Linked DNA regions of Leptothrix cholodnii SP-6. The protein of the gene in region 2 interacts with the protein of the main gene of each other region in a pairwise test. Links are inferred from orthologs where the notes say so. Each region holds a gene or a part of one and is shown on either strand. Other genes may lie near its edges.

Region 1 (3,029 bases), 3.0 Mb from region 2 along the record:
CATCGGACGCCGTGACCAGATCCGGCCGCGTCGCCGCATTGCTGCTGCTGTTGACCGCGACAGGCTGGGAGGGCGCCGGGATGCGCGTGTCGCCCACCGTGGTCGACACCACCTCGGTGGTCGTGGTGCACGCCAGCAGCGTCGACGCCAGCAGCAGCGCAGCGCCGAGCCGGACACCGATCCGGGTCAGGTGCGCGCCGGTCACGGGCCGGCGCTCGGATGAAGCAGGTTCACGCATGCGGGTTCACCGGAAATGGGAGGAGCAGGCCACCGAGGGCACCGACAGCGCCAGCACGCATCAAGCGGCGTCGGGCTGGGCGGCCGAGCGGATCACGCGGATCGGCGAGCGCGTCATGCGCTCCTGGACGCGGGTGCGGTCCTGCACCTCGCCGGCGAGCTGGCCACAGGCGGCGTCGATGTCGTCGCCGCGGGTCTTGCGCACGGTGGTCACCAGGCCACCGTCGATCAGCACCTGGGCGAAGGCCTGCACGCGCTCGTTGCCCGAGCGCTTGAGGCCCGACTCGGGGAAGGGGTTGAACGGGATCAGGTTGAACTTGCACGGCAGGCGCCCGACCGGCCCCTTGTCGCCGACCAGCTTGAGCAACGCACGCGCCTGCTCGTCGCTGTCGTTGACGCCGTCGAGCATGCAGTATTCGAAGGTGATGAAGTCGCGCGGCGCCGAAGCCAGATACGCCTGGCAGGCGCCCAGCAGTTCGGCCAGCGGGTACTTGCGGTTGAGCGGCACCAGCACGTCGCGCAGCGCGTCGTCGCACGCATGCAGCGACACCGCCAGCGCCACCGGCAAATCGGCGGCCAGGCGATCGATCATCGGCACCACGCCGGAGGTCGAGACCGTCACGCGGCGCCGCGACAGGCCGTAGCCGTGGTCGTCGAGCATCACGCGCAGGGCCGGCAGCACGGCGGCGTAGTTCTGCAGCGGCTCGCCCATGCCCATCATCACGACGTTGCTGATGATGCGCTCGCTGGCCGGGCCGGTGGCCGCACGCGCGCCCACCGAAACACCCTCGGCGCGCTCGCGGCGCAGGCTGTGCTCGGCATACCAGAGCTGCGCCAGGATCTCGGCGGTGCTCAGGTTGCGTGAAAAGCCCTGGTGTCCGGTCGAGCAGAAACGGCAGCCCACCGCACAGCCCGCCTGCGACGAGATGCACAGCGTGGCGCGGTCGTCCTCGGGGATGTAGACGGTCTCGACGGCGTTGCCGTCACCCACGTCGAACAGCCACTTGATCGTGCCGTCGGACGAGCGGTGTTCGGACAGCACCCGCAGGGGCGCGATGCACGCCACGTCGGCGAGCTTGCTGCGCAGCGACTTGGCCAGATCGCTCATCTGGCCGAAATCGGCCGCGCCGCGCTGGTGGATCCAGCGGAACAGCTGGACCGCACGGAAACGCTTCTCGCCCAGCTGCTCGCAGTAGGCGGCCAGCGCGTCGAGGTCGAAATCGAGCAGGTTGACCGCGGTCATGGCGTGCCAGGAAGTAGAAGCCGGCTGCAAGGCCCGCCTCGAACCGATCGCGGCTCGAGGCAGCTTGCAGCCAGGGGTTCCTCAGCGGCTGTAGACAGCCATGCCGGGGAAGAAGAACGCGATCTCGACCGCAGCGGTCTCGGGCGCGTCGGAGCCGTGCACGGCGTTGGCGTCGATCGAGTCGGCGAAGTCGGCGCGGATGGTGCCCTTCTCGGCCTTCTTCGGATCGGTGGCGCCCATCAGGTCGCGGTTCTTCAGGATCGCGCCTTCGCCTTCGAGCACCTGGATCATGACCGGGCCGGAGATCATGAAGTTGACCAGGTCGTTGAAGAACGGGCGGGCCTTGTGCACGGCATAGAACTGCTCGGCTTCGGCGCGCGACAGCTGTGCCAGGCGGGCGGCAGCGATCTTCAGGCCGGCGCCTTCAAAGCGGGCGAGGATCTGGCCGATGACGTTCTTGGCGACGGCGTCGGGCTTGATGATCGAGAGGGTGCGTTCGATGGCCATGTTTTTCTCCTGAATTCGGGGATGGGGGCAAAGCCCGATATTTTAGCCTGCGAGGCCACCCGGTGCCCGGTGGGGGCCACCGGTGCAGCCAGGCCCTGCCGCATGCAGGCCCGGCAGGTCAGCGGCGGCGACCGCCACGGCCGCGGTTCGGACCGCCCGGCTTGTTGAAATAGGCATCGGAGCCGATGTAGCCGACCGAGGTCTGCAAGGGATCGGGTTCGCGCGGGCCGCCCTTGCGGTTGTCGCCACCGCGGCCACCCGGCACGTCGTCGCTCGGCCTGCCGAAACCGGCGCTGATGCGCTTGGAACCGGTGGCAAAACGGCGATCGAAGGTCTGCTCGAGCGGGTTCGGGATGTGCAGCGGATCGTCGCCGAAATCGCCGTCTTCGCGCTCGCGCGGCGGCTCACGACTGACGTTGCCGTCGCGCGCCGGGCGCTCGTCGCGCCACTCGGCGCCCCCGCTGCGCGGCGCGCCGGGCCGGCCGTCCGGACCGCGGCGCTCGAAGCCCTGTCCACCCTGCCCGCCCTTGCCCACCGGCTTGTTGCCGCGCTGCTGATTGCCACGTCCACCCGGCGCGTTCTGGCCGCCCTGGGACATCTGCGGACCCTGGCCCTGGCCTTGGCCGCCACCCTTGCCCTTGCCGGCGCCGCGGCCGGGCTGCTGGCCGTCACGCGGGCCACGCTCTGCACGGTCGGCACGCGGGCCCCGTTCTTCGCGCTCGCCACGCTCGGCACGCGGGCCGTTGGCGATCTGGCGGATCTGGCGCACGTCGTTGTCGTCGAGTTCGACCCAGACGCCGCGCTTGAGGCCACGCGGCAGCACCACGGTGGCGTAGCGGATGCGGATCAGGCGGCTGACCGTCAGGCCGACCGCATCGAACAGCCGGCGCACCTCGCGGTTGCGGCCTTCGGTGATCACCACGCGATACCAGTGGTTGATGCCTTCGCCGCCGCCGTCATCGATCGACTTGAACATGGCCCGCTGGCCCTCGATCTCGACACCTTCGAGCAGGCGCGCACGCGCGGCCTCGTCGAGCGAACC
Region 2 (3,041 bases):
GCCTACGCGGCCAAGGTGCAGGCGGGGGCCGACTCGGCCATCACGCAGTTCTTCTTCAACGCCGACGCCTACTGGCGCTTCGTCGACGACGCCCAGGCGCTGGGCGCGCGCATCCCGGTGGTGCCCGGCATCATGCCGATCACCAATTCGAGCGGGATCATCCGCTTCGCCGACGGCAGCGGCGCCGAGATCCCGCGCTGGATCCGCCTGCGGCTGCAGAGCTACGGCGACGACAGCGCCAGCATCAAGGCCTTCGGCCTCGACGTGGTCACCGACCTGTGCGAGCGCCTGCGTGCCGGCGGCGTGCCGGCCTTGCACTTCTACACGATGAACAGCAGTGCGGCGGTGTTGCAGATCTGCGAGCGACTGGGGCTCTGAACCCCGGGATCCGGCCCGGTGCAGCGGGCCGGGTCAGCGCCCGCGCAACAGATCGGCCGGGAAAGCGTTGCTGCAAGGCGTCATTTCCCGCAGCCGACTGCTGATGCACGTCAAACCGCGACAAGGCGCAAGGCCATCCGGGCCAGCTGTTGCGCAGACACAAGGGGTCGAACCCCGAGCGAGGGCTCAATGAAGGCCTGGATCCGAGATTCGCACTCGGGCCGCCCTTCCATCCAAGGAGTCCCTCTGATGAAAAAGCTCTGCATCGCTCTCGCCGTCGCCGCCCTCGCTCCCGTCGCCATGGCCCAGTCGGCCGGTGACATCGTGGTGCGTGCGCGCGCCGTCTACCTCGACGCAGCCAACAAGGACACCGTCGCCATCACCGACGTGTCGATCAACAGCAAGTGGCTGCCGGAAGTCGACTTCACCTACTACGTGACGCCGAACTTCGCCGCCGAACTGATCCTGACCTACCCGCAGAAGCAGGACGTCAGCTCGACCGCCCACGGCGGCTTCATCGGCACCCTCAAGCACCTGCCGCCGACGCTGACCGCGCAGTACCACGTCACCGGCCTGGGCGCGATCAAGCCCTACGTGGGCGCCGGCGTGAACTACACGCGCTTCTCCAGCGTGAACCTGCTCAACGGCGCGCTGTCGGTCGAGAAGAACAGCTTCGGCCTGGCCTTCCAGGCAGGCGTCGACTACGCGATCGACAAGCAGTGGTCGCTCAACCTCGACGTCAAGAAGGTGCAGATCCGCACCGACCTGAGCCTCGGCGCGACCAATCTGGGCACGCTCAAGGTCGATCCGACGCTGATCGGTATCGGCTTGGGCTACAAGTTCTGACCTGAGGGTGTCTGCACGCCCGCGACCCGGGCGTGACAGCGCAGGAGACATCAGCCGCGGGCAACCCCCGCGGCTGCATTCATTCAGGCGTCGCGATCCCAGACCGCGCCGTCCTCGGTCAGCATGGCGTCGAGCGGGACGTCGTGCGACTCGGCCTCCAGCCACGGGATGTAGCCGTGCGAGTAGCCCACGCCCGCGGTGTAGGGCATCGGCTTGAGCTGCGCCAGCGTGCGGTCGTAGAAGCCGCCGCCGTAACCGAGCCGGATGCCCTTGGGGCCGAAGCCCACGCACGGCACCAGCAGCAGCTCGGGGTGGAACTCCTCGGTGTCCTTGGGCTTGAGGATGCCGAAGGCGTCCTCCTCCATCGGGCAGCCCGGGTACCAGACGTGAAAGCGCAGCTGCTTGGTCTTCTTGTCGATCACCGGCAGACCGATGCGGCGCGCGGGGTCGGATTCGCTCCAGCGGTAGAGCGCGGGCAGGGCATCGAACTCGCCCTTGATCGACCAGAACGCGCCGATGGTCTTCTCGCGGCGCGACAGCAGCCAGACCTGCAGCACCTCCTGCAGGTGCACCGAGCGCTGGTGGCGATCACTCATGCCCATGCGTTCGGCCTGCAGCTGCTTGCGCAGCGTGGCCTTGTCTCGGGGCGGTTCGGGCAGCTTGAAGGAGGGCATGCGCGTGGGCCGGCGTGCGGCGCGAGATCAGGATGGCGCCGATTGTGCGGGTGGCGCCGGCCCCGGGCAAATCGCGACGACCGTGATTCCCCGCACCCGCCGCCGGCCTAGACTTGCGCATGGCCGAAGAACTCGTCAACCACGTGCTGGAGCTGCTGGCGCCGCTCGGCCGGGCCCGGTCGCGGCGCATGTTCGGCGGCCAGGGTTTCTATGTCGACGACCTGTTCATCGCGCTGATCGCCGACGGCCGGCTCTACCTGAAGGTCGATGCGCAGAGCCGGGCCGTCTTCGAGTCGGCCGGCTGCGAGCCCTTCGCCTACCAGCGCGCCGGCGGCGAACGCGCCGTGATGAGCTACTTCAGCGCGCCCGACGACGCCATGGAGTCGCCCGCGCTGATGCAGCCGTGGGCGCGACTGGCGCTGGCGGCGGCCGTGCGGGCCAGGGCGGCCCAGCCTTCGAGGCCGCGCGCCAGCCGGTCGAGCGCGCCGGCCGCCAGGAAGACCAGCGCCCGCCCGAAGCGCTGACCGACCGATTCGACCGGGTCGGGTCGCCACTGCCAGGCCGTCGCCTGCGCCGGCCGCCAGGCGCCGACGGTCACGCGCTCGCCGGCCCGCAGGTGCAGGTGATCGCCGGGCTGCAGCACGTGGTCGTCGGGGTCGCCGTCGCGGGTCAGCCAGAGCGGGCCGTCCTGCACCTGCAGCACGCCGGCGCGGGCGACCCGCCACTGGTGCGTCTGCAGCGCCGACACCGACCCGCCGGCGGCCTTCGAGAAGTCGCCTGATTCATGCGTTTTCCTCATCCACAGCTCGATCGACATGGGGCTCTCCGGTTCACAATTCGATGCGTGAATCGTCTGCGAGAAGGAGCCGTGCGTCCAATGAGATCGAACCCGTCGATTGATGCGTGCCGCTCATGAGCACGCGAAACCGGCCGCTGTCGCTGCAGTCGCTGCGCGCGTTCGAGGCGGTGGCGCGGCGGCTGAGTTTCCGGCTCGCCGGCGAGGAGCTGTTTCTCACCCAGTCGGCCATCAGCCGGCAGATCAAGGGCCTGGAGGAGGAACTCGGCGCCGTGGTCTTCCAGCGCGACACCCGTCAAGTCACGCTCACCGCCGCCGGTCTGACGCTGCAGCGCGCGGTGCAACCT

What was found.
Region 1: the proteins of LCHO_RS00575 (region 2) and ndk interact in binary tests that used the Escherichia coli proteins (3 or more experiments, as listed by UniProt). The link is inferred for Leptothrix cholodnii SP-6 from one-to-one orthologs.

What each region holds. Positions count from the first base shown.
Region 1 is NC_010524.1:3,160,023-3,163,051, forward strand. Bases 275-2,990 are described here. They hold ndk (nucleoside-diphosphate kinase), read right to left. Parts: upstream 1,988-2,990; coding sequence 1,562-1,987; downstream 275-1,561. Other genes in these bases: rlmN (dual-specificity RNA methyltransferase RlmN), read right to left, coding at 299-1,480; rluB (23S rRNA pseudouridine(2605) synthase RluB), read right to left, coding at 2,106-2,990. Outside these bases: type IV pilus biogenesis/stability protein PilW, read right to left, coding at 1-238; more of rluB, read right to left, coding at 2,991-3,029. UniProt on the Escherichia coli protein: Major role in the synthesis of nucleoside triphosphates other than ATP. The ATP gamma phosphate is transferred to the NDP beta phosphate via a ping-pong mechanism, using a phosphorylated active-site intermediate.
Region 2 is NC_010524.1:117,621-120,661, reverse strand. Bases 104-2,831 are described here. They hold LCHO_RS00575 (5-formyltetrahydrofolate cyclo-ligase), read right to left. Parts: upstream 1,899-2,831; coding sequence 1,308-1,898; downstream 104-1,307. Other genes in these bases: LCHO_RS00565 (LysR substrate-binding domain-containing protein), read left to right, coding at 2,811-2,831; LCHO_RS22505 (TfoX/Sxy family protein), read left to right, coding at 2,018-2,422; LCHO_RS00580 (OmpW/AlkL family protein), read left to right, coding at 628-1,224; metF (methylenetetrahydrofolate reductase [NAD(P)H]), read left to right, coding at 104-378. Outside these bases: more of metF, read left to right, coding at 1-103; more of LCHO_RS00565, read left to right, coding at 2,832-3,041. UniProt on the Escherichia coli protein: Involved in the removal of 5-formyltetrahydrofolate.